Regions from separate parts of the Pseudomonas sp. PME37.24/025 genome, predicted to be linked through region 2. Evidence: predicted binding sites of a transcription regulator. Region 2 holds the regulator's gene; each other region holds the start of a gene.

Region 1 (10,012 bases), on a different contig from region 2:
GAACGATGGTCGCGTAAAGGCCATAGATGCCAGGTACGCCCGATGCCACCGCGTAGGCGATGCCGACAGGCACCAGCATCGTGGTCAGTACCAAACCGGCCACAAGGTCGTGCCTCAACCAGGCTATTTTGTACCCGCGTAGCGTGCGCAGTCCCGGCAGCCAGCGATCCCAACCGGCCTTGTCGCCGCCGGTATCCCGATGGGCAATCCGGCCCGGTTCCGGGACGGGAGGCGAAGCATCCGAATGGCTCATAGGACTGTGGCCCTTTGGTGTACAGCGCAGATCCGCTTGAACGTGCCGGTCAGAATTTTTCTGGAATTCGCCGCAGCGGATGATTCGGTTCACGATAGCCGCCTGATTTCTGCCGTTTGGGCAAAATCACCTTCTCGCGCGGTACATTCTTGTACGGAATGCGGCTGAGCAAATCAGAGATGATGTTGAGGCGGGCCCGTTTTTTGTCGTTCGAGTTGGCCACAAGCCACGGAGCATGATCGGTGTCGGTCGCCTTGAACATGTCGTCGCGTGCGCGCGAGTAGTCATACCAGCGGCTGTATGACTTGAGATCCATTGGCGTCAGTTTCCAGATTTTACGGCCATCCTTGATCCGTGCTTCGAGCCGACGGGTCTGCTCCTCTTCGCTGACTTCCAGCCAGTACTTGAACAGCATTACGCCCGAGTCGACCATCATGCGTTCCATGAGGGGGGCCAGGCTCAGGAAACGGGTCACCTGCTCATCGGTACAAAATCCCATCACACGCTCGACCCCTGCGCGGTTGTACCAACTGCGATCGAAGATCACCACTTCGCCAGCCGCTGGCATGTGCGCCAGGTAGCGCTGCATATACATCTGGCTCTTCTCGCGATCGGTCGGTGCAGGTAGCGCCACCACTCGAAAGACACGCGGGCTCACCCTCTCGGTGAGTGCCTTGATCGTCCCACCCTTGCCGGCGCCGTCGCGTCCCTCGAAGACGATACAGATCTTGATGCCCTTTTGTTTCACCCATTCCTGCAACTTGACCAGTTCGACATGCAGCCGGCGTAACTGCTCAAGATAGTCTTTGTTCTTCAGTTTCAAGGGTTCAGCGGTGTTACGTTTAACAGGGGTTTTCTTCTTGTCCTTTGCCATGACCAAAGCCTCACAAATGCCAGTCGCATTGCTTCGAGCAAAACTGGCGTCAGTCGTGGACGGCCCTCTGCTCTTGACGTTCAACTCCATACCAACCGCGTGAGTCTAGTCCATGGTTCAACCTCCATTTCCTTGTCGTCACCGAACAGTGAAGAATTCGGATAAACCTCTACCTTGACCTCGGATTCTCTACTCGGGGTAAACGCACGACACGGCCAGTCAGAAACGCCGGTATAGACTGAGCGCTATCACGATGGGAGAAACGCGTGAAATATAGAACGGTGTTGCTGCACACTCTTGCGCTTATGTGGGCCCAGGCGCCGGCAAAGGCACGCCCATGATTGGCGCCGAACTGCTGTCATCGCAAAGCCTCACAGTCGGCTGGCTGATTTACGTGCCGGTGGTGATCTGGGCTGTCTGTCGAGCGCCCTGGGTTGAATTGTTCAGCGATAGCCGCCGCCAGCATCTGCTGTTCGGCACGGTATTCGCGCTGTTCATGCTCTGGCTGGTGCGACGGGACTTTGATACCGGCGTGTCCTATCACTTCATCGGCATGACGGCGGTGACGTTGCTGCTGGATTGGCCGTTGGCGATTGTCGGCGGGTTGGTCGCGCAAACGGGATTGGTGCTGCTCGGGCGGCAGGACATGGCGGCCATGGGGGTCAACGGCGCGCTGCTGATTCTGCTGCCGGTGCTGATTACCGAGTGCTGCGCCATCCTGGTCGAGCGCGCGCAGCCGCGTAATCCCTTTGTGTACATCTTCTGTTCCGGCTTTTTTGCCGCTGCGTTGTCGGCCCTGTTGTGTTTGATTCTGGCGCTCACGCTACTGTGGTACGACGAACGTTTCGCCATGCCGTATTGGCTGGAAGATTTTGTCGGCTATCTGTGGCTGCTCATTTTCCCCGAAGCGTTTATCAACGGCATGGTGGTCAGCGCATTGGTGGTGTTCTGCCCTGAGTGGCTGGAGACATTCAATCGCACGCGCTACCTTTCGGCGCCCTGGAAAGACGACGATCCCAAATCTTGATCCACATCAAATCCAAAAAACGTTGCCGAATCCATGCTCTGGAAAACCTTCAGGAGCAATGGCATGAGTGTGTATGAGTGGGCCAGGCAGGAGATGCGTCAGAGTCTGGATGTGGCGCAAGAGGTGGGCTTCGATCCGGGGTTGAGCCTGCGCGCCTTGCTCAGTGCGGTGGTGCAGCAGAGCAAGGCGGTACGCAATATAGAAGACCTGGCCGATGAGTTGCGGTTTCTCGCCGAGAACCTCGACGAGGGCCAGGATTATGGCTTTATGCGGCCCTGAGGGTCGGGATCAGTGGCGCGGGTCGAAGTCTTCGCTGAACATTTCGTCTTCGGCATCCGGGCTCACCGGGATCTTGTGCTCTTCCGACGCCCAGGCGCCCAGGTCGATCAGTTTGCACCGGTCCGAACAGAACGGCCGGAACTTGCTCTCCGGGCTCCATTCGACAGGGGCGCCGCAGGTTGGGCATTCGACGGTTGGGGTTTGGCTCATGACTGGCCTCCACGCAAAGTAAGGTAAAAGTGATGCAGTCGTTCGACCTCGCTGTGCAGCCAGGCGAGGTCGCGGTCGTTGACCACCACATCGTCGGCGTGGTTCACGCGGTCCTGTCGGCTGGACTGGGCCTTGAGGATCGCCTGGACCTGCTGTTCGCTGGTCTGGTCACGTTGCAGGGTGCGTTCGATCTGTAACTGTTCCGGGGCATCGATCACCAGGACCCGTTGGGTCATGGCGTACTGCCCGGACTCGATCAGCAGCGGCGAAACCAGAATCGCGTAAGACGATTGTGCCTTGGCCAGATGGTGGGCTATTTCTTCGGCGATCAGCGGATGCAGCAGTGCTTCGAGCCAGCGGCGTTCATCCGCCACTTCGAAGATCAGCTTGCGCAGCGCCGCGCGATTCAGTTGACCGTCTGCTTGCAGCACGCCGGGGCCAAAGTGCTCGGCGATCTTCGCCAGTGCCGGGCGACCGGGTTCCACCACCCAGCGAGCCGCATGGTCGGCGTCCACCACATGCACGCCCAGATCGATGAAGTGCTGGGCTGCCGCGCTTTTGCCGCTGCCGATGCCGCCGGTCAGGCCGAGAATCCAGGGTTTTTCCACAGGGGTATTCATTTCAAACCGACAAACTGCCAATAGAAGCCGGTTATTTGACCACCCCAGAGCAAGGCAATCCAGCCGGCAATGGCCAGATAGGGGCCAAAGGGCAGCGGAGTCGAGGTTTTTGCGTCCCGCAGGCGCAACAAAATTACCCCGATGATGGCGCCCAGCAGCGATGACAGCAGGATGGTCAGCGGCAGGATCTGCCAGCCGCCCCAGGCGCCGAGCATCGCCAATAGCTTGAAGTCACCATAGCCGATGCCGTCCTTGCCGGTGATCAGCTTGAACAGCCAGAACACGGTCCACAGCGCCATGTAGCCGGCCACCGCGCCCCAGAGCGCGTCATGCAGTGACACGAAGAGCCCGAAACTGTTGACGATCAACCCCAGCCATATCAACGGCAGCACCAGCACGTCCGGCAACAGCTGGTGTTCGGCGTCGATCAGGCTCATCGCCAAAAGGCCCCAGCTCAGGACCAGCACCATGCAGGCCTGCCAACCGAAACCGAAATGCCAGGCGACGAACGCCGACAGCGCGCCACAGGCCAGTTCGGTCAGCGGGTAACGTTTGCTGATCGGCGTCGCGCAGTTCGAGCATCGCCCACGTAAAAACAGGTAACTGAGCACGGGAATGTTTTCCCACGCTCGAATCCGATGGCCACAGTCTGGGCACTCGGAGTGAGGCAGTATCAGGTTGTAAGCCGGGCCGGGGGCTTCGGGTGGCAAATCCAGTACGTCATGGGCCTGCAGGCGCCATTCACGCTCAAGCATTTTCGGCAAGCGCCAGACCACCACGTTGAGAAAACTGCCGATCAGCAAGCCGATCACCAATGCGGTGATCGTGAAGGCCAGTGGGTTGAGACTCAAAAAATCGTTCAAGGACATATCAGATCGCTGAGCCGAGTTGGAAGATGGGCAGGTACATCGCAACGACCAGGCCGCCGACGACAACCCCCAGTACCACCATAATGAACGGCTCCATCAGACTGGTCAGGTTATCGACCATGTTGTCCACCTCAGCCTCGTAGAAACTCGCGACCTTGTCGAGCATGTCGTCCAGAGCGCCGGACTCTTCGCCAATGGCCGTCATCTGAATCGCCATGTTCGGAAAGATACCGGAGGTGCGCATGGAAAAATTCAGCTGCATGCCGGTGGAAACGTCCTGCTTGATACGTAACACCGCTCGCTTGAACACGATGTTGCCGGTCGCGCCCGCCACTGAATCCAGGGCTTCGACCAATGGCACCCCGGCGGCAAACGTCGTCGACAAGGTGCGGGCGTAACGGGCCACGGCGGACTTGTACATGAGCGCGCCAACCAACGGCAGTTTCAGCAGCCAGGTGTCCATCCGGTCCCGCAGACCCGGGGACTTTTTCAACGCGTGACGTACGCCGAAGAATGCTCCAGCCAGCACGCCGAGCAGCATCCACCACCAGGCCTGCATGAACTCCGACAAGCCGATGACCATCACGGTGAATGCCGGCAGCTCGGCGCCAAACCCGGAGAATACCGACTCGAATTGCGGCACCACCTTGACCAGCAGAATCCCGGTCACGATGATCGCGACGAACACCACGGCCAGCGGATAGGTCATGGCTTTCTTGATCTTGGCCTTGAGGCTTTCACTCTTTTCCTTGTAGGTCGCCACCCGTTCCAGCAGGGTATCCAGAGCGCCGGCCTGTTCGCCGGCATCAACAAGGTTGCAGTACAGCTCATCGAAATACTGGGGTTTTTTGCGCAGGGCAGCGGCGAAGCTGTTACCGGCCGCGACTTCCTGTTTCACCTCGTCCACCAGCTTGCGCATGTTCGGGTTATCGAAGCCCTCGCCGATAATGTCGAACGATTGCAGCAACGGTACGCCGGCTTTCATCATGGTCGCCATCTGCCGGGTAAACAGGGCAATGTCCAAGGGCTTGATGCGTTTGCCGGCACTGAAAATGGATGCGGTTTTTTTTCGCACCTTGCCCGGGTTGATGCCTTGCTTGCGTAACTGCGCCTTGATCAGCGCGGGATTTTGGCCGGTCAATTCGCCGGTCATTTTTGTGCCTTTTTTGTCTGTGCCTTCCCAGGCATATACGCTGATTTTCGCTGCTTTGACCGCCATGTTCAGTCCTTGGTGACCCGGTTGATTTCTTCAAGGCTGGTGATGCCTTGCATGGCCTTGAGCAGGCCCGAAGTACGCAGGTCGTTGAAGCCGTCCTTACGCATCTGGATGTCGATTTCCAGTGAATTGCCTTCGGCCATGATCAGCCGTTGCAGGTCCGGGGTGTTCTTTACCACTTCATAAATCCCTACTCGCCCTTTGTAACCGCTGTTGCATTGATCGCAACCGACCGGTTCATAGATCGTGAACGAGCCGATGCGTTCCTCGGGAAAGCCTTCTTTGAGCAACGCCTCGCGGGGAATGTCGATGGGCTTTTTGCAATGACTGCACAGTTTGCGCGCCAGGCGCTGGGCGATGATCAGGCTGACCGAGGTCGCGATGTTGAATCCCTGAATCCCCATGTTGTGCAAGCGGGTCAGGGTTTGCGCGGCGCTGTTGGTGTGCAGGGTGGAAAGCACCATGTGTCCGGTCTGGGCAGCCTTGATGGCGATTTCGGCGGTTTCGAGATCGCGGATTTCACCGACCATGATCACGTCCGGGTCCTGGCGCAGAAACGAGCGCAGCGCCTGGGCGAAATCCAGTCCCTGCCTGGGATTGACGTTGACCTGGTTGATGCCTTCCATGTTGATTTCTACCGGGTCTTCGGCAGTGGAGATGTTGATGTCGACGGTGTTGAGGATATTCAACCCGGTATAGAGCGACACGGTCTTGCCCGAGCCGGTGGGGCCGGTTACCAGAATCATCCCCTGTGGCTGCTTGAGGGCGGCCATGTACAGGTCTTTTTGCTCGGGTTCGTAGCCGAGGGCGTCGATGCCCATTTGTGCACTGGAAGGGTCGAGGATCCGGATTACCACCTTCTCGCCCCACAGGGTCGGCAGGGTATTGACCCGGAAGTCGATGGATTTGCTTTTGGACAGATGCATCTTGATTCGCCCGTCCTGGGGTTTGCGCCGCTCGGAGATGTCGAGACTGGCCATGACCTTCAGTCTCGAAGCAATGCGGTTGGCCAGTTGCGTCGGCGGCCTGGCGACCTCCCGCAGCATGCCGTCGGTGCGCATCCGCACGCGGTAGATTTTTTCATAGGGCTCGAAATGCAGGTCGGAAGAGCCGCTCTTGATCGCATCGAGTAGCATCTTGTGGACGAAGCGAACCACGGGCGCGTCATCGGTATCTTGCCCTGCAATGGGGTCCTGTTTCTGCTCATCGACCGACTCGATGTCCAGCCCGTCGAGGTCGACATCGGCCATGTCTTCGAGGCCGGTGGAGTGGTTGTCGAAGAATTTTTCGATGGCATCGCTGAGCTTGTCTTCCTCCACCAGGATGGCTTCGGTGCTCAGCCCGGTGCTGAACTGGATGTCGTTGATGGCTTGATGATTGGTCGGGTCGGAAATCCCCACGAACAGCTTGTTACCACGCCGCCAGAGGGGCAGGGCATGGTGCTGACGGATCAGCTTCTCGCTGACCAGTCCTCGGGGTTGGGTGTCCTTGTCCAGGCAGTTGAGGTCCAACAGGGCCATGCCGAAATGCTCCGAGGCCACCTCGGCGACCTGCCAGCTTTTCAGCAGTTTGTTTTGCACCAGATAGCTGACCAGAGAAATTCGATTGCGTTGGGCTTGTTGATACGCCTGTTGCGCACTTTGGTCAGTGATCAGCTCGGCCAGTACCAATTGCTTGGCCAGACCGCTAAGGGCAATGTCATTCATTGGGATTCCGGACGCAGGCAGTTAATGACTTATAGCCTAGTCAAGCTGTGGAACCAAACCAGCCGGTGTGAGGTGACAAAAAGTGTCAGATAGTGCGGATCCTTGGAGTAGGAAAGGTCTTTACCGCGATCTCGCGCCCCGCAGGCAGGGGCGCACGCGGCTTGGCATGACCTGTGCTGTGCCTTGTTCAGATCATGAGATATCGACTCATGCATGGAGCCTGTCTATGAAAAATCAAAATGGTTTTACCTTGATCGAACTGCTGATCGTCGTGGCGATCATCGGGATTCTGGCGACGTTTGCGTTGCCGCAGTATTCGAAGTATCAATCGCGGGCGAAAGTAACCGCTGCTCTTGCAGAGATTTCGGCATTGAAGGTGCCTTTCGAAGACATTATGAATCAGGGCACAGATCCTACCCTCACATCGATCGGCGGTACGGCGACTACAGGTAACTGCACGATTACGGCATCGGGTACCTCCTCTAGCGGTGTGGGCACTATTGCCTGCACGATCCTCAATGCTCCAGGGCCTGTGCTCAGCAAAACCATTACGCTTTCGCGTACCCTCGCCGGTGGCTGGACATGTGGCACCACGGTTGCGCCGGAGTACAGTCCAAAAGGCTGCACCGCCAGCGGCACCTGATTCACTTTGCCAGGCATACCCAGTGCCCCGCCTCTCACGAAGCGGGGCATTTTTTATGGGGCATTTTGGAGGGCGTCGGATAATCAGGAAAACTCCGACAATTCATGGCTTTAGGCCTGCGCTAAAACCCGCAAGTTGCATGTCGATAATTTTGTACTCATGCATTTTGCATGATTTCGAAAATTGTCATTGTTATTAAGTTATTGATTTATATGTATTTATTTTTTATCGAACAGTTGGCACAGCGTTCGCACTCTCTCAGGTAACCCTGCTGACAAGACGACACGCAGCAGACTTTCCAGAAGAACAGGAGTTACTCGTATGAAGAAGTTCGCGATCGCTGCCGCTACTGCTACCGCGCTGACCCTGACAATGGCCAGCGCTGCATTTGCACAGACCACCCAAACCACCCAGGCTCCCATGACGCTGGCTGCCGGTGAAGTGACCAAAGCCAAAGAAGCTACTTCCGATACCTGGATCACTACCAAAGTCAAAGCAGACCTGGTGACCGAAAAAGGCATTCCAGGCACCGACATCAAAGTCGAAACCAACAAAGGCGTAGTGTCGCTGTCGTCCACCGTTGCGGTGACTGACGCTCAGAAAGCAACCGCGGTGGCCATCGCCAAGAAAATCAAAGGCGTCCAAGCGGTGTCCGCTGACGGCCTGAAAGCCGAGTAAGGCAAGGCTTCTCGCCTGGACCGGGAGAAGGTGCGGTAGACGGGCCGAGTCATACGTCTGCCGCGACTTGAGAGTTCATGCGAAAGGCCACAAGGACGTGGCCATTACAGGCCCCGGCATTCGTGTCGGGGCCTGTTCTATTGGGAGCAATGCAAAAACAACTGTGGGAGCGAGCCTTTGTGGCGAGGGGGCTTGCCCCCGTTGGGGGTGCGGAGCGCCCCTGAAACCAGGCACCGCGATCTTGAATGGGAATGCGATGACCGATTTACGATTGCTTCGCAATCGAACGGGGGCAAGCCCCCTCGCCACAAAGGCTCGCTCCCACATTGGTTTGTGGTGGCTTCAATTCCCACGCTTGCTGGTGATTCGAACCAACCGGTTTCCTTCAAAGCGCAGGTACTGGTACATCCCGCTGTTGGGGCCGTAGGTCCACTCCTCGACCTGAAACTCTTCCCTCCGATTGGCGCTGCGCTTGTAGCCCAACACGTCACGAGCAACGGGCTCTCCGCATTTCTGCAGCACTTCGCCGGACCTGTCCCCGACGCTGATCAATTGACTGCCGCAGCGCAAGGTATCGGCCGCCGCTGCCTGGCCGGCAGCCAGCGCCAGGGTCAGGCTCAGAAGCCAGCGTGCGCCCATCACTCGGCATCCAGGTGCAAAGGCGTGATAACCCGGCCATCGCTTTCTGCCTCACCGAGGCTGGCGTCGATGAAGTACACACGGTCATCGGCCAACTGACCTTTGTCCACCAGATAATCCTTGATGCTGCTGGCCCGCTCTTGCCCCAGTTGACGCAACAGCACCTCGCTGGAGCTCCAGAACGCGATCACACCTTCACGCATTTTTTTACTGCGTTCTTCCTTGCCCAAGTCCTTCCATTCGGCGGGCGGCTGGATCTTGAGGCGTGTGCGGTAGATCCCTTCAAGCAGCGGGCCTTTTTCGTTGTCCGGTACGTCCAGCAACGAGGCCTGGGCCGGCACTTTGTCACCGCGACGCTGGAGCATTTTGTAGTAGTTGTACTGGTATTCCCGCTCCAGGCGCTGCTCGGCAATCAGCGGGCCATCGCTGCTCTTGGCGGCGGTGCCTTCGATTTCCAGGCGCAGGGCTGGACGCTCCTTGAGCGCTTGGGACAGTTTGACCAGCGCCGTTTCGGCGTCTTTGCTCAGGTCGCTGGAACCCGGTGCGAACGCCACCGTGCCCAAATCTTCCGAACCGCCGCCGCCGCTGACCAGACCGCCAATCATTTTGAATGGCGCTGCGGCCGCTTTCACAATCAGATTACGCAGGGTCTGCCAGATAATCGGCATGACACTGAATTGCGGGTTGTTCAGGTCGCCACTCACCGGCAGCTCGATGGAAATCTTGCCGTCGACATCCTTGAGCAAGGCAATCGCCAGTTTCAGCGGCAGGCTCACGGCGTCTGGGCTGTCGACCTTTTCACCCAGTTGCAACTGCTCGACCACCACTTTGTTTTCGGCCAGGAGCTGGCCGTTGGTGATCTTGTAATGCAGGTCGAGATTGAGCCGGCCCTTGCGGATACGGTAACCGGCGAACTTGCCGGAGTAGGGCGTCAAGGTCGTTAATTCCACTCGTTTGAAACTGGTGGCGATGTCCAGGCTGGCCATCGGATCGAACGG
Region 2 (10,012 bases):
CCCGGGCCAGCGCAACGCGACGCTTCATGCCGCCGGACAATTCGTCAGGCATCAGGTCAATGGCGCCACGCAAGCCCACGGCCTGCAATTTGAGCAGGACAATGTCGCGGATCATTTCTTCCGGCAGCTCGGTATGAACACGCAGCGGAAAGGCGACGTTCTCGAACACATCAAGGTCGGTAAACAGTGCGCCGCTTTGAAACAGCACACCCATTTGCTTGCGCGCATCGAACAGATCGCTGCGCGACAACGTCGGCAGGTTCTGGCCATTGACCCAGACTTCGCCGCTGGTAGGGCGCAATTGTGCACCTATCAGCCGCAGCAGCGTGGTCTTGCCACACCCGGAAGGCCCCATGATGCCGGTGACCTTGCCGCGTGGTATGCGGATATCGACGTTATTGAAAATGCTGCGCGCACCGCGCTTGAAGGTCAGTCCCTTCAGCTCGACCGCGTAGGCGTTATCGGCACTCATCTAAACTCCTTGCGATGCAGCCTCTCACTCGGACGCCTGGCTTTCTGGCGAAAGCACATACCTCCCCGGGCAGGCCGAACTGGCGGCGAACTATATCACCGCAAAGGCCAAGCGCCCAAGGCCCAAGCCGGGCACGTTCAGCATCATGACCACCTGAAATCATCTATTTAGAGAGATTCGGTAACAAGTAATGACAAACCGCGACGAACTTGCGTGAGGGTTTTGATCATTACCGTTATAATCGCCGCCTTTTCATCAGGCTATTCGATTTCCGACATGAACCAATCCAGCGACCTGATTCAATCAGCACAACGTACCATCCGCCTCGAACTGGAAGCCGTACAAGGTTTGCTGCCCCATATCGATGCAGATTTCGTACGTGCTTGCGAGATGATTCTGGCCAGCAAAGGCCGCGTAGTCGTGGTCGGCATGGGCAAATCGGGGCACATCGGCAACAAGATTGCCGCCACCCTGGCCAGCACCGGCACCACGGCCTTTTTCGTGCACCCGGCCGAGGCCAGCCATGGCGACATGGGCATGATCACCCGTGACGACATCATTCTGGCGCTGTCGAACTCCGGTTCCACCAACGAAATCGTCACCTTGCTGCCGCTGATCAAGCGCCAGGGCATTCAAATGATCAGCCTGACCGGCAATCCCGAGTCGCCGCTGGCCAAGGCAGCGGAAGTCAACCTCAATGTAAGCGTCGAACACGAAGCCTGTCCGCTGAACCTGGCACCCACCTCGTCGACCACCGCAGCGCTGGTCATGGGTGATGCTCTCGCCGTTGCCTTGCTTGAAGCTCGAGGCTTTACCGCTGAAGATTTCGCTTTTTCCCACCCGGGCGGTGCCCTTGGCCGCCGCTTGTTGCTGAAAGTGGAAAATGTCATGCATGCCGGCACCGAATTGCCGCAAGTGACATGCGGTACGCTGCTCAAGGATGCCTTGATGGAAATGACCCGCAAGGGGTTGGGCATGACCGTCGTACTAAGCACAGATGGAAAACTTGCCGGGATCTTCACCGACGGCGACCTGCGTCGCACTCTGGACCGCACCATTGATATCCACAGCACGACCATTGATGAAGTGATGACAGCCCACGGCAAGACCGCACGCGCCGAGATGCTCGCCGCCGAGGCGCTGAAAATCATGGAAGACCATAAAATCAACGCACTGGTAGTAGTCGACAGCGAAGACCGTCCGGTCGGCGCCTTGAACATGCACGACTTGCTGCGTGCGGGAGTAATGTAATGGGCACGGACCTGCTGCAACGCGGCAAACAGATCAAACTGGCGGTGTTCGACGTTGATGGCGTGCTGACCGACGGGCGCCTGTACTTCCTCGAAGACGGTAGCGAATTCAAGACGTTCAACACCCTCGACGGCCAGGGCATCAAGATGCTGATGGCCGCCGGCGTGCAGACCGCTATCATCAGCGGCCGCAAGACCCCAGTGGTTGAACGGCGCGCGAAGAACCTCGGTATTCCACACCTTTATCAGGGTCGCGAAGACAAACTGGTGGTGCTCGACGAACTTCTTGCCCAGCTCAACCTGAGCTATGAACAAGTGGCCTACCTTGGCGACGACCTGCCGGACCTGCCAGTGATTCGCCGCGTAGGCCTGGGTATGGCGGTGGCCAACGCTGCCAGTTTCGTGCGCGAACATGCCCACGGCATCACCCAGGCCCGCGGTGGCGAGGGTGCTGCTCGCGAATTCTGCGAATTGATCCTGCGCGCCCAGGGCCACCTCGATGCGGCCAACGCCGCGTACCTGTGAGCCCATCATGCTGAGCAAAAAAATTCGCAACATCCTGGTGTTCGGTTGCATAGCAGCGATTTTTGCGGCGGTCGGCTACTGGAACATCAGCCCGGAACGCTTCCTCGACAAGCCGGTGGCGAAGATCGATGAAAGCGCGATCGACTATTACGCCGTCAACGCCCACAGCGTGCAGTACCTGCCTGACGGCAAACTGCAATACGAGATGACGTCGGACAAGGTCGAACACCTGAAAGCGACCGAAGTGACGTTGCTGACCAATCCTGACCTGAACATGTTCCGCGGCACCGAATTCCCGTGGCATGTCCAGAGCGAGAAGGGTGAAGTCAATCCGGACGGCACTCAGGTCGAGCTGATTGATTCAGTACGTATCACCCGTTTCGACGAAAAAAACCGCAAAACCCTGATTACCACCACCCGTATGACAGTGTTCCCGCAGCAGCAATATGCGCAGACCGATCAACCCGTTAGAATCGACGGCGCTGGCGGTGTATCGACAGGCAACGGAATGAAAGCGTACTTGAAAGAAAGCAGGATACACCTGCTATCGAACGTAAGAGGACAGTATGAGGCTCGTTAAAACTCTCCCTATTTTGCTCAGTCTGGGCGCAGCACTGGGAAGCGTGAGCGCCTGGGCTCTGCCGAACGATCAAGAGCAGCCTATCCGCATTCAGGCCGACGATGCCCAACTGGACGACAAGAATGGCGTTGCCACCTATAAAGGTGACGTGATCATTACCCAGGGCTCGATGAAGGTTACCGGCAACACCGTGACCATCACCCGCACCCCGGCTGGCGACATCGACGTGGTGACTTCGGTGGGCAACCTCGCCTATTTCGAACAACTGCAAACGGCGGGCGATACCAAGCCGGTTCAGGGCTACGGCGTAACTATCCAGTATCACGCCTCGCAAAACCGCGTCGTGCTGATCGATCGCGCCAAAGTCATCGACAAGGACAACAACGTCACCCAAGGCGAGAAAATCGTCTACGACACGGTCAAAAAGCTTGCGAGCGCCGGTCGCGCCACGGGTAACAAGGTCACTGAGGCACGTCCTCGCATTGACATGGTGATCCAGCCGAAGAAGAAAACCGACGAGCAAAAGGCCCAGTAATGGCAACTCTGAAAGCTCAGCATCTGGCCAAGAGCTACAAGAGCCGCCAGGTCGTGCGCGACGTCAGCCTGTCCATCGACAGCGGTCAGATCGTCGGCCTGCTTGGTCCCAACGGTGCCGGTAAAACCACTTGCTTCTACATGATTGTCGGCCTGGTGCAGGCCGATCAGGGTCGCGTACTGATCGATGATCTGGACGTCAGCCACCAGCCGATGCACGGCCGTGCGAAGGCAGGTATCGGCTATCTTCCGCAAGAAGCGTCGATCTTCCGCAAACTGTCGGTGGCCGACAACATCATGGCCATCCTCGAGACCCGCAAGGAACTCGACAAGGCTGGTCGTCGCCAGGAGCTGGAAAGCCTGCTGCAGGAATTTCACATCCACCACATCCGCGACAACCTCGGCATGAGCCTGTCCGGTGGTGAACGCCGCCGCGTGGAAATCGCCCGGGCACTGGCCACCAATCCGAAATTCATCCTCCTCGACGAACCTTTCGCCGGCGTGGACCCGATTTCGGTGGGCGACATCAAGCAGATCATCCATCACCTCAAAGCCAAAGGCATTGGCGTACTGATTACGGACCACAACGTCCGCGAAACCCTGGATATCTGCGAAACCGCCTACATCGTCAACGATGGCCAACTGATCGCTGAAGGCGACTCTGCCACCATCCTGGCCAATGAACTGGTCAAGGAAGTGTATCTGGGCCATGAGTTCCGCCTGTAAGCACTGAGGTGCCCGGGTCGCCGAGAGCGCGCTCGCTTCAATAAAAAATCAATAAGTTTTTATTGTTACAGCGCTCTAGGCAAACACTTCAGTTTCGGGCATATAATTTGCTTATGTTTGGCGCTTCGGCGCTCTGTAGTGGATGGCGCATGTGCGCCGGCGAATAAGGTGTTAAGCCCCTGCCATGAAACCATCGCTAGTCTTGAGAATGGGCCAGCAGCTGACGATGACACCGCAGCTGCAACAGGCCATCCGCCTGCTCCAATTGTCGACCCTGGACCTGCAACAGGAAATCCAGGAGGCCCTGGAGTCCAATCCGATGCTCGAACGCCAGGAAGAAGGCGACGACTTCGATAACGCCGACCCCTTGGCCGATAGCGCCGAACAGAAACCCAACGCCGACATTCAGGAACCCTCCTACCAGGAAACCGCCCCAACGGTGGATAACCTTGAGGAAGGCGACTGGAACGAGCGCATCCCCAACGAATTGCCCGTCGACACGGCCTGGGAAGACGTCTACCAGACCAGTGCCAGCAGCCTGCCGAGCAACGATGACGACGAGTGGGATTTCACCACCCGCACATCGGTCGGTGAAAGCCTGCAAAGCCATTTGCTCTGGCAACTGAACCTGGCACCGATGTCCGACACCGATCGCCTGATCGCCGTGACCCTGATCGACTGCATCAACAATCAGGGCTACCTGGACGAAACCCTCGAGGAAATCCTCGAAGCCTTCGACCCGGAACTGGACATCGAACTGGACGAAATCGAAGCCGTCCTGCACCGCATCCAGCAATTCGAACCCGCTGGCATCGGCGCCCGCAACCTCGGTGAATGCCTGCTGCTGCAACTGCGTCAGCTGCCCGCCAAGACCCCTTGGCTGGCCGAGGCCAAGCGTCTGGTCACCGATTACATCGACCTGCTCGGCAGTCGCGACTACAGCCAGCTGATGCGCCGCATGAAGCTCAAGGAAGATGAACTGCGTCAGGTCATCGAATTGGTCCAGAGCCTCAACCCGCGCCCGGGCTCACAAATCGAGTCCACCGAAGCCGAATACGTCGTTCCCGACGTGATCGTGCGCAAGGACAACGAGCGCTGGCTGGTGGAACTGAATCAGGAATCGGTGCCACGCCTGCGGGTCAACGCCCAATACGCCGGTTTCGTGCGCCGCGCCGATACCAGCGCTGATAACACGTTCATGCGTAATCAGCTGCAGGAAGCTCGCTGGTTCATCAAAAGCCTGCAAAGCCGCAATGAAACCCTGATGAAAGTCGCCACCCAGATCGTCGAGCATCAACGCGGCTTTCTTGAATACGGTGACGAAGCCATGAAGCCGCTGGTGCTGCACGACATCGCCGAAGCGGTGGGCATGCACGAATCGACGATTTCACGGGTGACCACGCAAAAATTCATGCATACCCCACGGGGCATCTATGAACTGAAATACTTTTTTTCCAGCCACGTCAGTACCTCCGAAGGCGGTGAATGCTCGTCCACGGCGATCCGCGCGATCATCAAAAAACTGGTTGCCGCGGAAAATCAGAAAAAGCCGTTGAGTGACAGCAAGATCGCTGGTTTACTGGAGGCACAAGGCATTCAGGTAGCCCGTCGCACCGTCGCCAAGTACCGCGAATCCCTGGGGATCGCGCCTTCCAGCGAACGGAAGCGGTTGATGTAACCGCCGGGCTCGCCACAGCGTTCCAGTGGCAGGCATTTCTGCCTGCCGCTTTATGCACTGGCAACGAAGGAGAAGCTGTATGCAAGTCAACATCAGTGGACACCAACTGGAAGTGACCGAACCTCTGCGCACCTACATCGGCGAAAAACTCGACCGATTAGAGAGGCATTTCGACAAGATCACCAATGTGCAAGTCACGATGAACGTCGAAAAACTGCTGCAGAAGATCGAAGCCACGCTGCATATTCCCGGCGGAGAAGTGGTCGCCAATGCCGAGCATACGGACATGTATGCCGCCATCGACCTGCTGACCGACAAGCTGGATCGCCAACTTAAAAAGCATAAGGAAAAGACCCAGAGCCTCCTCCAGGGCGCGACCGGTCGTTAACACTCCCAATCCATGATCCGACTAGAAACCATCCTGACCCCCGGCCGTTCCCAAGTGAACGCGCCGGGTGGCAGTAAAAAGAAAGCCCTCGAGCAAATTGCCAACCTCATCCACCGCGAAGTACCGGATCTGGAAATGCAGGACGTCTTCGAGGCCCTGATTGCCCGTGAGAAACTCGGTTCTACCGGTTTCGGCAACGGCATCGCCATTCCCCACTGCCGGCTTAAAGGCTGCACCTCGCCAATCAGTGCGCTGTTGCACCTGGAAGCCCCTATCGATTTCGACGCCATTGACGGCGCCCCGGTTGACCTGCTGTTTGTGCTGCTGGTCCCGGAAGCCGCCACCGATGCACACCTGGAATTGCTCCGCCAGATCGCCAGCATGCTGGATCGCAAGGAAGTGCGTGAAAAACTGCGCAGCGCCCCGAGCAACGAAGCCTTGTATCAGGTTGTCCTGGACGAGCAGAACGGTCACTAATCATGCGCCTGATCATTGTCAGTGGCCGCTCCGGCTCAGGTAAAAGCACCGCCCTCGATGTTCTCGAGGACAACGGCTATTACTGCATCGACAACCTGCCTGCCGGCTTGCTGCCGGAACTGGCCGAACGCGCGCTGATTCACACCGAACTGGCACAACCGCTGGTGGCCGTATCCATCGATGCCCGCAACCTGCCAAGCCACCTGTCACGGTTCCCCGAATTGCTGGAAGAGGTCCGCAGCCGGCATATACAGTGCGATGTGCTGTATCTGGACGCCGACGAAGAGACCTTGCTCAAACGCTTTTCGGAAACCCGCCGTCGTCACCCGCTGAGCAGCGCCAATCGCTCGCTGGCGGAGGCAATACAGGACGAAACCAATCTGCTGGGGCCGATTGCCGATCTGGCTGACCTCAAGGTCAACACCACCAATCTGAACCTGTATCAGCTGCGCGATACCATCAAGTTGCGCCTGCTGAATCAGCCGGAACCGGGCACTGCGTTCCTGGTGGAATCTTTCGGCTTCAAGCGAGGCATGCCGGTGGACGCCGATCTGGTGTTCGACGTGCGCTGCCTGCCCAACCCTTACTGGAAGCCGGAGCTACGGGCACAGTCCGGGCTCGATCAACCGGTGGCCGAGTACCTAGCGGCGCAGCCGGATGTCGAAGAGATGTTCCAGGACATTTCCTCCTACCTGCTCAAGTGGCTGCCCCGCTTTGCCGCCAGCAACCGCGCCTATGTCACCATTGCCATTGGCTGCACCGGCGGGCATCACCGCTCTGTCTACCTGACCGAACGTCTGGGTCAGGTCCTGCAAAAAACCCTGAAGAACGTCCAGGTCCGCCACCGCGACCTCAGCTAAAGGATTCACATCGCGATGCCTGCTCTGGAAATCGAAATCATCAACAAGCTGGGCCTGCATGCCCGCGCGTCTGCCAAGTTCGTCGGGGTTGCCGGTCAATTTCCGGATTGCACGATCAGAGTAGGCCGCACGTCAGAGACCACGGTCGATGGCAAAAGCATCATGGCCATGATGATGCTCGCCGCTGGCAAGGGCACCAAAATCCACCTGAGTACCGAAGGTGAGCAGGAACAGGAAGCGCTGGACGCACTGGTGGCGTTGATCAACAACTTCTTCGACGAAGGCGAATAAGAATAAACAGCGCCTCTATCGAGCGGGCTCTTGTGGCGAGGGAGCTTGCTCCCGCGGGGCTGCGAAGCGGCCCCAAAATTGCCACCCTTGTACACAAACATAACCGCATTCGCTGCTTTCACGACTGCTCCGCAGCCGAGCGGGAGCAAGCTCCCTCGCCACAAAAGCACCTCTTCGCTAAATCTGTGCACCTCAAGCCAACGCTGTATCCATCACCATCATCAGACAAAATCCGATCAGCAACCCAAGGCTGGCCAGTTTGTCGTGACCATGGCGGCGCGATTCGGGGATGACTTCGTGAGTCACCACCAGCAACATCGCACCGGCCGCCAGTGCCAGCCCCAACGGCAACAGCAGTTCGGCCAGGCTCACCAGCCAGGCGCACAACAATGCGAAGACCGGCTCGACCAACCCTGACGCAGCACCGATCAGGGACGCCTTGACCCGCGACATCCCTGCTCCGGCCAACACCAATGCAATCACCAGCCCTTCCGGCACATCCTGCAAGGCGATGCCCATAGCCAGGCTGTCGGCGTCGGGCATGCCACCGCCGGCCGAGACGCCGACCGCCATGCCTTCGGGGATGTTGTGGGCAATGATGGCAAACACAAACAACCAGATCCGCGGTGGAATCACCGGTCGCGCCAACGTTCCCACGAGCATTTCAGGCGTAGCGCCAGACACCTTGCGATCCACCAGAAACAAGCCGAATGCGCCCAGCATGATGCCGAAGCTGATCAGGCCGCTGGCCGCCCAAGGCGTCAGCCCGAGGTTTTCGGCCGCGGCAATGCCCGGCACGATCAGCGAAAACGCCGTCGCCGCGAGCATCACCCCGGCTCCGAAACCGAGCAATATGTCGCTGACTACCTGAGGCATCTGCCGAATCACCAGCACCGGCACCGCGCCCAAAGCCGTGCCCAAGGCACAAATCGCCCCGCCTTGCAGGGCACGCTGCAGTTTCGGTTCGAGGTCCAGCCAGCTCAGCCCTTGAGCAGCCAATAACGTCACGCCCGCCAGCAGTAACAGCGATCCCAGTGCGTAACGAAACATCCGTCCACTTCCGACCGCCAGTGTTTCAGTGCCCATAGTCAGCCCTGGATTGTTTTATAGAGACTTAGGGGGCGTTCTCAACTAGTTCCCCCACCGCGTTGTCGCCTTAAAGCGGGCCAGGCAAGGCGCAGGCCGCTGGGAATGGTTGTTCCCTTTCCAAGGCCTGCAACGCAGCCTGGCCCGTTTTAAGGCACAACCCGAAGGGCCGGGCCTGCTGCTGTGCAGGGCTGCGTTGCTCGAAGCTTATTTGGAATGACCAAACCACGCTTCTCGCGCCTTGCCCTGCACAACAGCAGACCCGGCGCGGAGGGGAAACTAGTTGAGAACGCCCCCTAAACCAGCGCAGCCTGATAACGCGCGGCGACTTCGGGCCAATTGATCACGTTGTAGAACGAATTGATGTATTCCGGACGTCGGTTCTGATAGCGCAGGTAATAAGCGTGCTCCCAAACGTCCAGGCCGAGAATCGGCGTATTGCCGTTCATCAATGGGCTGTCCTGATTGCCACTGCTTTCAACAATCAAGGTCTTTTGCGGCGTCACGCTCAACCAGGCCCAACCGCTGCCAAAACGGGTCAGCGCAGCTTTGGTGAAGGCCTCCTTGAAGTTGTCGAGACCACCCAGCTGTTCGTCGATTGCCTTGGCCAGCGCGCCTTCAGGTTGGCCTCCGCCGTTGGGTGCCATGACTTCCCAGAACAACGAATGGTTGGCATGCCCACCGCCCTGATTGATCACCGCCGCGCGAAGTTTTTCCGGTAATTGCTGGACAGCCGCCACCAGTTTTTCCACGGGCCATTCAGCAAACTCAGTGCCTGAGACTGCAGCGTTGAGGTTGTTGATGTAGGTCTGGTGGTGTTTGGTGTAGTGGATTTCCATGGTCTGCGCATCGATGTGCGGTTCCAGGGCGTCGTAGGCGTACGGCAAGGCAGGCAGGGTAAAAGCCATTTCAATGAACTCCATGTTGTAAGGGCGCAGGCTGATACGAGGGCGAAGCGGTGTCGGTGTGCAGCAAACGGTGGGTGCGTGGATACTCGCCGTGATCGCTGATGAAATTCAGCAGCTCGACATAGGTTTTGCTGCTCTGGCGCAGCGCGGCTTCACGCAAAGCCGGCGCCAGTCGCGGGTTCTGCATAGTCTGCAACAGTCGTTGATGGATCGCACACAGGTACTCGACGCTCTCCT
Region 3 (10,012 bases), on a different contig from region 2:
CAGCAGGCGTTGCAGGCTGCGGGTTCCGCTGCCAAGTAAGTGCAAAGCGCAGAAACAACAAACCCGGCCATGTGCCGGGTTTGTCATTTTTGGGTTCCGTACAAAACCCTGTGGGAGCGTGGCTTGCTCGCGATTCAGGCACCGCGGTTCATCAGGCATACCGCGTTATCGTTCATCGCGGGCAAGCCACGCTTCCACAGGGGCCGCATTCCTTCTGTCTATTCGCGGTATCCTTCTTGTTCTGAATACGGACGCTTTTCCATGCTGGTGATTTCCAACAACGTGCATCTGCCGGATGCCGAGATCGAGTTGACGGCCATTCGCGCCCAGGGCGCCGGTGGGCAGAACGTCAACAAGGTCTCCAGCGCCGTGCACCTGCGCTTCGACATTCCGGCCTCGTCCTTGCCCGAGTTCTACAAGGAACGGCTGCTGGCGCTGCGTGACAGTCGCATCACCAGCGAAGGCGTGTTGATCATCAAGGCCCAGCAATACCGCACGCAGGAAGCCAATCGCGCCGATGCGCTGGAGCGGTTGACCGAGTTGATCCTCAGCGCCATCAAAGTGGAAAAGAAACGCCGCCCGACCAAGCCGACCCTCGGTTCGAAGAAGCGTCGGCTCGAATCCAAGACCAAACGCGGCAGTATCAAGGCTGGACGCGGCAAAGTGGATTTCTAACGGGCGTCGCGTTCTTCGCGGTGCTTTTCATTAAGGTGCTTCGGCGCTTGCCGGTACAAGTAAACGCTCAGTGCCAGGCCACTCAGAGCGGCCAATGCGGCAAACAGGAAGATCGAGGCAAAGCCGAATCCAGCCGCAATCGCACCTGCCAGCGGACCGGTAATCCCCAGCGACAAATCGATGAACAGCGAATACGCCCCAACCGCCGCGCCACGGCTGGAGGCGGGCACCAGGTTGACCGCTTCCACGCCCAATGCCGGGAACACCAGTGAGAAGCCGAAACCACTCAGCGCCGCGCCGGCCAGTGCCCAATGGGCATCGGGTGCCAGCCACAGCAGCAATAACCCGAGGGTTTCCACCGAGAGGCAGGCAATCGCCACGCGAAAGCCGCCGAGGCGGTTGATCAGGTTACCAAACAGCAATCGCGCACCGATGAAACTGGCGCCGAACAGGCTCAGGCACAGCACCGCGTTGGACCAGTGCTGAGTGGCGTAATACAGGGTGATGAATGTGGCGATGGTGCCAAAGCCGATGGAGCCCAAGGCCAGGCCGCAACCATGAGGCAGCACGCGCCCCAACACATGCATGAACGGCAGGCGTTCGCCGACAACGATCGGTGCAGCGGTTTTTGGCCAGGCCAGCGCCAGGCCCAGAACGGCCAATAGCACGATGCTCACGCCCATGCTCCACAAACCCAGTTGACTCACCAGCAGCACCCCCAGCGGTGCGCCGACCGCCAGCGCGCCGTAACTGGCGATGCCGTTCCAGGAGATGACCTTGGCGGTGTTCGCTGCACCGACCCGGCCGATGCCCCAGCCGATCGAGCCGGAGCCGACCAGACTTTCTGCGCTGCCGAGCACCAGTCGGCCGATCAACAGGCTGATCAGGCTCAACATGGGCAGGCTTTGTGTCCAGGCCGAAATCAACATGAACACACCGCTCAAGCCACAGCCGGCAAGGCCATACATCACTGCCAGTTTGCTGCCCTTGTTATCGATGATGCGCCCGGCGTAAGGGCGGCTGAGCAGGGTGGCCAGGTATTGCACGCTGATCACCAGCCCGGCGATCACGGCGCCGAAACCGAGGTCGCTGTGGACATAGCCGGGCAGTACGGCCAGGGGAATGCCGATATTCAGGTAACCGATGAACGTGAACAGGACGATGGAAACGACTTGCAGCGTGACCGCCATGGGGCGCTGGGTTTCTGACATGGGTAAAAGGTCCACGGGGCAGCAGGATAGATAGGCTGCTTATGATAGCGGCGCGGGCGGTCGCGGGGCGTGAAAAAGTAAAACTATTTCCCGGATGGGGATGATCAGGATTTGGCGGGGGCAACCAGTTGCGTCGTGACCAGGGCGGCCAAGGCATTTTCTTCGCTACCGAAGCGGGCCAGCAGGGCGGCTTGTTTCTCGGGGGAAAGGCGGTTCCAGATCTCGATCATCTTCTCGGCGGTGCCGATCAGGACGCTGGCCTGCAGCTCTTCATCAAAAGGAGGAGTGAATTCATCGGTCATGGGGAAGGCTCAAGGTTCAGGCGGTGTGGAAAGCGCATATTAGCGCTTTCCACACGGTCTGGTCGTGCAGGTATCAGTCTTCGCTGTCGGCCTGGCGGCGTTCAGGTGCTTCTTTCGTCTCGGGCTGTTGGGCACCGGCTTGTTGCGTGGTTGTCTGCTCAGTTTCGTGCAGGCTTGGGAAGGGGAGATTAGGGATCTCGTGCATGTTCGCGCTCCTCGCTAAGTCTGTTGATAGATCTGGTAGATCCGCGCTTTTAAAAAAGCCTGCGCAGGATACAGCAGGAGAAATGACAAAAAGACTTTTATATCCAATTGTTGCGACGGATGGGATTGTCTAGACAGGTCTACAGGGGCGAAGACCTACTGTGGCGAGGGAGCTTGCTCCCGCTGGGCTGCGGAGCGGCCCCAATGCAGGCAATGAGTTGTTTGCGTTAGAACTCGGTTGCGGTTTTTGCGACCGCTACGCGCTCGAGCGGGAGCAAGCTCCCTCGCCACAGGGAGCTCGCCATTGCGTCGTGTTACTTGCAGACCTCAGCGATAGCTTCGGCCAGCAAGTCCAGGCGCGTCGCATCAATCCCTGCCACGTTAGCCCGGCCTGAGCTCACCATGTACACGCTGTGATGCTCGCGCAGCTGCTTGACCTGCTCCGGCGACAAACCGGTGTAGGAAAACATCCCGCGTTGCACACCAATGTGCGCAAATCGCTCGCGCAAGCCATGGGGTTCAAGCGCTTCCACCAGGCCGCTGCGCAACTGGGCGATACGCAAACGCATGGCTTCCACTTCGTCGGCCCAGCGGCTTTTCAGCTCTGGATCGCCGAGGATAGTCGCGACCACGGCGGCGCCATGATCCGGTGGCGTCGACCACAGGTTACGGGCGATGTTGGCCAGTTGGCTGCGGATATCCACCAGCTTGTCGGCGGTTATCGCGCAGACAATCAGTGCGCCAGTGCGGTCGCGGTACAGGCCGAAGTTCTTCGAGCAGGAACTGGTGATCAGCACCTCCGGCAACTCGGCGGCGAACAGCCGGGTCGACCAGGCATCTTGCTCCAGGCCGTCGCCGAAACCCTGATAAGCGAAGTCGATCAGTGGCAGCAAATCGCGACTGCGCACCACGTCCAGCACTCGACGCCAATCGTCATGGGACAGATCGAAACCGGTCGGGTTGTGGCAGCAGGCATGCAGCAGCACCACATCGCCCTTGGGTGCTTCATTGAGCACCGCCAGCATCGCTTCCACATTGAGACGGTTATCGCTGCCCACGTACGGGTAATGACTGACCTTGACCCCGGCCGCCGCGAAAATGGTTTCGTGAATCGGCCAGGTCGGGTTGCTCAACCACACGCCACGGCCCGGCAGGCATTGGGCGATGAAGTCGGCGCTCAAGCGCAATGCGCCAGTGCCGCCCGGCGTTTGAGTGGCACCGGCCCGTTGTTCGGCGATCAGCGCCGAGTCAGCGCCAAGCACCAACTCGTTGATGACCTTGCCGAACGCTACATTGCCGTGGCCGCCGATGTAGGTCTTGGTGGATTGACGCTCCACCAAGTGCTGCTCGGCGAGCTTCACCGCTTCGGGGATTGGCGTCAGGCCCTGGGCGTCTTTGTAGACACCCACGCCAAGGTCGAATTTGCGCGGATTAGGGTCCAGCGCATAGGCCTCCATCAGGCCGAGAATCGGATCGCCGGGTACTCGGCCGATGGCGTCGAAATGCATTATTTGCGGCCCTCGGCGTCTTTGGCCACTTCGTCAGTGCGCGCGGCCATGATGAAATCGTTGCGGTGCAGGCCCTTGATGGAGTGGCTCCACCAGGTCACGGTGACTTTGCCCCACTCGGTCAGCAGGCCCGGGTGGTGACCTTCGGCCTCGGAGATTTCACCGACGGCGTTGGTGAACGCCAGCGCGTGTTTGAAATTCTTGAACAGGAAAACTTTTTCCAGCTGCATCACGCTGTCGCGGACTTCGATGTTCCAGTCAGGGATTTGCTTGATCAGGATCGGCAGTTCTTCGTCGCTGACTTGAGGGGCATCGGCGCGGCAGGCTTCGCAATGGGCTTGGTTCAATGTGGACATGATGGGTTCCTGAAATCGAATTATTGGAAGTCGGCTGTCAGTGTTACCACGCTAAAGCAAAGCGTCGGTTCCGGACAGACTCACTTGATTCTAAAAACGGCGGCTCACGCAGCTTTTGGCGGAAATTTCGGTGCGCGCAACCCTAGCTGCATACCTTGCTTGACCATGCCCATGATGTCTTCGTGGGCCAGATCGAACAGGCGCTTGAGGTTCGGCAGGACAAAGTACAGCGGTTGCAGAATGTCGATGCGGTATGGCGTGCGCATGCATTCCAGTGGATCGAAGGCCTGATGTTCAGGCTCGTCCGACAGGCAGTAAACGGTTTCTTTGGGCGAAGACAGAATGCCGCCACCGTAGATGCGCAGGCCTTGTGGGGTGTCGACCAGGCCGAACTCGATGGTCATCCAGTACAGGCGCGCCAGGTACACGCGTTCTTCCTTGGAAGCCTGTAGGCCAAGTTTGCCGTAGGTGTGGGTGAATTCGGCGAACCAGGGGTTGGTCAGCAGCGGACAGTGGCCAAAGATCTCGTGGAAAATGTCCGGTTCTTGCAGGTAATCCAGCTCTTCGCGGGTACGAATAAACGTCGCCACCGGAAACTGCTTGTTCGCCAGCAATTCGAAAAAGGTCTGGAAGGGAATCAGTGCGGGGACTCGGGCAACCTGCCAACCGGTGGTTTCACCGAGGACCTTGTTGATTTCACCGAGTTGCGGAATGCGGTCGTGGGGCAGACCGAGTTTTTCGATACCGTCCAGGTATTCCTGGCACGCACGGCCCTCGACCACTTTCAGCTGGCGAGTGATCAGCGTGTTCCACACCGCGTGTTCTTCGGCGGGGTAGTCGATAAAACCTTGCGCATCGGGCTCACGAGCCACGTATTGCGTCTGCTTCATGCTGCTCTCCTGCTAGGGGATTCGTTCTTGTTGTGTGTACAGCTATAGACCTAGAGATACCCCAAGGCGTGCGGTGTTGCAGCAGGTGAACCGCGGTGATAGTAGGAAAAATCCGCACTTTTCGTAAAGTATTCGTTACGGAATGGCCGCTATGGCGCAAGTATTGATATTTGCGGGTTTGAAATGGCTGGCGGGTGTCACATAATCTTGACGACTAACTTAGTGCCTACGCAGAAAATTTCTTGCGCCGGGCCTCGATCACCGCTGTTACGGGCCTTTATATGCGTATCAAAGTTCACTGCCAGAACCGCATCGGTATCCTGCGCGACATTCTCAACCTGCTGGTCGAGTACGGGATCAACGTCGCTCGCGGCGAAGTGGGCGGTGAGCACGGCAATGCGATCTATCTGCACTGCCCGAACCTGATCAACATTCAGTTCCAGGCGTTGCGTCCGAAGTTTGAGGCGATTGCCGGGGTATTCGGCGTCAAGCGCGTAGGGCTGATGCCCAGTGAGCGTCGGCATATGGAGCTCAATGCCTTGCTCGGTGCCTTGGAATTTCCAGTGCTGTCGATCGACATGGGTGGCTCCATCGTCGCGGCCAACCGTGCGGCGGCGCAGTTGCTCGGGGTGCGGGTGGACGAGGTGCCGGGGATTCCGCTGTCGCGGTACGCCGAGGATTTCGATTTGCCGGAACTGGTGCGCGCCAACAAGTCGCGGATCAACGGCTTGCGGGTGAAGGTCAAGGGCGACGTATTTCTCGCCGACATCGCGCCGCTGCAGTCGGAGCATGACGAAAGCGAGGCCATGGCCGGTGCGGTGTTGACGTTGCACCGGGCGGACCGGGTGGGCGAGCGCATTTATAACGTGCGTAAGCAGGAGTTGCGTGGCTTCGACAGCATTTTCCAGAGCTCGAAAGTGATGGCGGCGGTGGTTCGCGAAGCGCGACGCATGGCGCCGCTGGATGCACCGCTATTGATAGAAGGCGAAACCGGCACCGGCAAAGAATTGTTGGCGCGGGCCTGTCACCTGGCGAGCCCGCGTGGGCAATCACCGCTGATGGCGCTCAACTGCGCCGGTCTGCCGGAGTCCATGGCCGAGACCGAACTGTTCGGCTACGGCCCCGGCGCCTTCGAAGGGGCAAGGGCCGAAGGCAAGCTCGGGCTGTTGGAGCTGACGGCGGGCGGTACGTTGTTTCTCGATGGCGTCGGCGAAATGAGCCCGCGCTTGCAGGTGAAATTGCTGCGCTTTCTGCAGGACGGCTGCTTCCGTCGTGTAGGCAGTGATGAAGAGGTCTATCTGGATGTGCGGGTGATCTGCGCAACGCAAGTGGACTTGTCCGAGCTGTGCGCACGCGGTGAGTTTCGCCAGGATTTGTACCATCGCTTGAACGTGCTTTCGTTGCACATCCCGCCGCTGCGCGAATGCCTCGACGGATTGGCGCCGCTGGTGGAGCACTTCCTCGATCAGGCCAGTCGGCAGATCGGTTGTCCGCTGCCGAAACTGGCGCCGGCGGCGATGGAGCGGCTCAGTCACTATCACTGGCCGGGTAATGTGCGGCAGTTGGAAAACGTACTGTTCCAGGCAGTTTCCTTGTGCGACGGCGGGACCGTCAAAGCCGAGCACATTCGTCTACCGGACTACGGCGTGCGTCAGCCGCTTGGCGATTTTTCCCTTGAGGGCGGCTTGGACGAGATTGTCGGGCGCTTTGAGAAAGCGGTGCTGGAACGCTTGTATTCCGAGCATCCGAGCAGTCGGCAATTGGGCAAGCGGCTGGGGGTTTCGCATACCACCATTGCCAATAAGTTGCGTGAGTATGAAGTCGGCAAGACCGAGTCATGACAGGCATGTGCGATGTTTGTGCTGGCCTCTTCGCGGGCAAGCCCGCTCCCACAGGGATCTTCGGTGCACACAATTTTGTGAACAACAAAGTAACCTGTGGGAGCGGGCTTGCCCGCGAAGGCGTCAGCGCCGCCAACACCTTGGTCAAGCCTTGCCGCCAACCGGCATAACACCGCCGGTTTTTCGTCTTCGACACATTCCCCCAATTCTCTCTGAATCCCTCAAGTCCTTTGTTTGCCGGGCCCTGTGCCGCCAGAAAAAAGTTGGTCTGCAAATTGCTTATGGCTCAGCAGTACAGCGGTGGGCGGCAAACGTCCGGCATGCAGAGGAAAGAGTGTGGACAAGTACCTTTATGTGGCAATGACCGGCGCCAGCCAGAATGCACTGGCGCAGAAGGCTCATGCCAACAACCTGGCGAACATCTCTACCAACGGTTTTCAGAAGGACCTGGAACAGGCCCGTTCGATGCCGGTGTTTGGTGACAGCTTTCCGGCGCGTGCGTTTGCCCTGTCCGAACGTCCGGCTACCGATTTCTCCCCTGGCGCATTGGTGGAAACCGGTCGCGACCTCGATGTCGCGGTGCAAGGCAATGGCTGGATCGCCGTGCAGAACCCGGACGGCGGCGAAAGCTACGTGCGCACCGGCAGCCTCAACGTTGATGCGCTGGGCGTGCTACGTGCCGGCAACGGTATGCCGGTGGTAGGCAATGGCGGGCCGATTGCCGTGCCGCCCGAGCAGCAAATCGAAGTCGGCGAAGACGGCACCATCAGCATCCGTGCAATGGGCGAAGGCCCGCGGGTGATGGCGGAAGTCGACCGCATCAAACTGGTCAACCCGGACTTCAAGAACATGACCAAAGGCCTGGACGGTTCGATCCACACCAAGGACGGCAAGCCGGCGCAGGCCGATGCCAACGTCAAACTGGTGTCCGGGTTCCTTGAGTCGAGCAACGTCAATGCCGTGGAAGAAATGACCTCGGTGCTGGCGCTGGCCAAGCAGTTCGAGCTGCACATCAAGATGATGAACACCGCCAAAGACGATGACCAGGCCATGGCTCGGGTCTTGCAGATCAGCTAATTATCAGAACGTCGCGCCGTAAAACAGGCGCACGAGGAGAATCGAATGCTTCCGGCTCTATGGGTTGCCAAAACAGGTCTGTCCGCCCAGGACACCAACCTCACCACCATTTCCAACAACCTGGCGAACGTATCGACCACGGGTTTCAAACGTGACCGCGCCGAGTTCCAGGACTTGCTGTATCAGATCAAGCGTCAGCCAGGCGCCCAGTCGACCCAGGACAGCGAATTGCCGTCGGGTCTGCAAGTGGGTACCGGTGTGCGCATCGTCGGCACCCAGAAAAACTTCACGGCCGGTAGCCTGCAAACCACCGAGCAGCCATTGGACATGGCCATCGACGGTCGCGGTTTCTTCCAGATTCTGCAGCCGGACGGCACCACGTCCTACACCCGTGACGGTACGTTCCACCTGGATTCCAATGGCCAGATCGTCAACGCCAGCGGCTTCGCCCTGGAGCCGGCGATTGTCATTCCAAACGATGCCCAGACCTTCACGGTCGGTCGTGACGGCACCGTGTCCATCACCGTTGCCGGCAACCCGGCCTCCCAAGTGATCGGCAACCTGCAAACCGCCGACTTCATCAACCCGGCCGGTCTGCAAGCGGTGGGTAACAACCTGTTCCTGGAAACCGCTGCCAGTGGCGCGCCGCAAGTCGGCACCCCGGGCCTCGCCGGTTTTGGCACCACCCTGCAGAACACCCTGGAAACGTCCAACGTCAGCACCGTTGAAGAGATGGTCAACATGATCACCACTCAGCGCGCCTACGAGATGAACTCCAAGGTGATCTCCACCGCCGACCAGATGCTCTCGTTCGTAACGCAGAATCTGTAATCAAGTCTATGAGGCGGCCATGAGGTCGTCTGCAACACCGTGAGGTAGGGTCATGAATCGCTTTGTATCTGTTCTGGCACTGAGTGGGGTCGTCGTGCTCGCGGGCTGCGTCGCTCCGCCGCCCAAGCCCAATGACCCTTACTACGCCCCGGTGTTGCCGCGCACGCCGCTGCCGGCTGCCGCCAATAACGGCTCGATCTACCAGGCCGGTTTCGAACAGAACCTGTACAGCGACCGCAAGGCGTTCCGGGTCGGTGACATCATCACCATTACCCTGAACGAGCGCACCCAGGCGAGCAAGAACGCCAACTCGCAGATGGACAAGAACAGCGATAACAAGATCGGCCTGACCTCGTTGTTCGGCTCCAGCCTGACCACCAATAACCCGATCGGTGGCAACGACCTGAGTCTGAACGCCGGCTACAGCGCCGACCGCTCAACGAAGGGCGACAGCAAGTCCGGCCAGAGCAACAGCCTGACCGGCTCGATCACCGTGACCGTCGCCGACGTGTTGCCCAACGGCATCATTGCCGTGCGTGGCGAGAAGTGGCTGACCCTCAACACCGGTGACGAGCTGGTGCGAATTGCCGGCCTCGTTCGCGCCGATGACATCGCCACCGACAACACCGTGTCGTCGACCCGCGTCGCCGATGCACGCATTACCTATTCGGGCACCGGCGCGTTTGCCGATGCGAGTCAGCCAGGCTGGTTCGACCGTTTCTTCCTCAGCCCGCTATTCCCTTTCTAGGTGGCTATGTTGAATTTCAAAAGCCTCATAGCGGGCGCTCTGTTGCTGTCCGTGGCCTTCGATGCTCAAGCCGAGCGGCTGAAGGACATCGCCAGTATTTCCGGCGTGCGTTCCAACCAATTGATCGGCTACGGCCTGGTGGTCGGGCTTAACGGCACCGGCGACCAGACGACCCAGACCCCGTTCACCCTGCAGACTTTCAACAACATGCTTTCGCAGTTCGGCATCAAGGTGCCGGCGGGTTCGGGTAACGTGCAGTTGAAGAACGTCGCGGCGGTATCGATCAGTGCCGACTTGCCAGCGTTCGCCAAGCCGGGTCAGCAGGTGGATATCACCGTTGCCTCCATCGGTAACTCCAAGAGCCTGCGC

The links. Region 2 encodes sigma-54, which starts transcription at its own class of promoters, with help from an activator protein. Its sites were predicted from a motif close to ANTGGCATNNANNTTGCTNT; they were not measured.
Region 1: the regulator sigma-54 is predicted to act here: its motif matches at 7,215-7,234, upstream of ACZ3HH_RS18610 (pilin).
Region 3: the regulator sigma-54 is predicted to act here: its motif matches at 7,250-7,269, upstream of ACZ3HH_RS18390 (flagellar basal body rod protein FlgF).

What each region holds. Positions count from the first base shown of each region.
Region 1 covers NZ_JBVHNK010000010.1:37,740-47,751, reverse strand. Annotated here, with positions in the region: gene ACZ3HH_RS18655 (SulP family inorganic anion transporter) at 1-253, opposite strand, end outside; gene ppk2 (polyphosphate kinase 2) at 303-1,127, opposite strand; gene ACZ3HH_RS18645 (energy-coupling factor ABC transporter permease) at 1,465-2,154, shown strand; gene ACZ3HH_RS18640 (hypothetical protein) at 2,218-2,433, shown strand; gene yacG (DNA gyrase inhibitor YacG) at 2,443-2,643, opposite strand; gene coaE (dephospho-CoA kinase) at 2,640-3,263, opposite strand; gene ACZ3HH_RS18625 (prepilin peptidase) at 3,260-4,132, opposite strand; gene ACZ3HH_RS18620 (type II secretion system F family protein) at 4,134-5,351, opposite strand; gene pilB (type IV-A pilus assembly ATPase PilB) at 5,354-7,054, opposite strand; gene ACZ3HH_RS18610 (pilin) at 7,281-7,697, shown strand; gene ACZ3HH_RS18605 (BON domain-containing protein) at 8,019-8,375, shown strand; gene ACZ3HH_RS18600 (DUF2845 domain-containing protein) at 8,718-9,014, opposite strand; gene ACZ3HH_RS18595 (DUF748 domain-containing protein) at 9,014-10,012, opposite strand, start outside.
Region 2 covers NZ_JBVHNK010000012.1:120,614-130,625, forward strand. Annotated here, with positions in the region: gene ACZ3HH_RS21935 (ATP-binding cassette domain-containing protein) at 1-472, opposite strand, end outside; gene ACZ3HH_RS21940 (KpsF/GutQ family sugar-phosphate isomerase) at 749-1,723, shown strand; gene ACZ3HH_RS21945 (KdsC family phosphatase) at 1,723-2,247, shown strand; gene lptC (LPS export ABC transporter periplasmic protein LptC) at 2,255-2,827, shown strand; gene lptA (lipopolysaccharide transport periplasmic protein LptA) at 2,814-3,362, shown strand; gene lptB (LPS export ABC transporter ATP-binding protein) at 3,362-4,087, shown strand; gene ACZ3HH_RS21965 (RNA polymerase factor sigma-54) at 4,272-5,765, shown strand; gene hpf (ribosome hibernation-promoting factor, HPF/YfiA family) at 5,845-6,153, shown strand; gene ptsN (PTS IIA-like nitrogen regulatory protein PtsN) at 6,166-6,630, shown strand; gene rapZ (RNase adapter RapZ) at 6,633-7,490, shown strand; gene ACZ3HH_RS21985 (HPr family phosphocarrier protein) at 7,506-7,781, shown strand; gene ACZ3HH_RS21990 (ZIP family metal transporter) at 7,974-8,867, opposite strand; gene ACZ3HH_RS21995 (superoxide dismutase) at 9,164-9,775, opposite strand; gene ACZ3HH_RS22000 (hypothetical protein) at 9,777-10,012, opposite strand, start outside.
Region 3 covers NZ_JBVHNK010000009.1:298,500-308,511, forward strand. Annotated here, with positions in the region: gene ACZ3HH_RS18345 (amino acid permease) at 1-39, shown strand, start outside; gene arfB (alternative ribosome rescue aminoacyl-tRNA hydrolase ArfB) at 262-675, shown strand; gene ACZ3HH_RS18355 (MFS transporter) at 672-1,886, opposite strand; gene ACZ3HH_RS18360 (hypothetical protein) at 1,991-2,188, opposite strand; gene ACZ3HH_RS18365 (hypothetical protein) at 2,262-2,393, opposite strand; gene ACZ3HH_RS18370 (amino acid aminotransferase) at 2,707-3,900, opposite strand; gene ACZ3HH_RS18375 (4a-hydroxytetrahydrobiopterin dehydratase) at 3,900-4,256, opposite strand; gene phhA (phenylalanine 4-monooxygenase) at 4,361-5,146, opposite strand; gene ACZ3HH_RS18385 (sigma-54-dependent transcriptional regulator) at 5,428-6,987, shown strand; gene ACZ3HH_RS18390 (flagellar basal body rod protein FlgF) at 7,324-8,064, shown strand; gene flgG (flagellar basal-body rod protein FlgG) at 8,110-8,895, shown strand; gene flgH (flagellar basal body L-ring protein FlgH) at 8,948-9,643, shown strand; gene ACZ3HH_RS18405 (flagellar basal body P-ring protein FlgI) at 9,650-10,012, shown strand, end outside.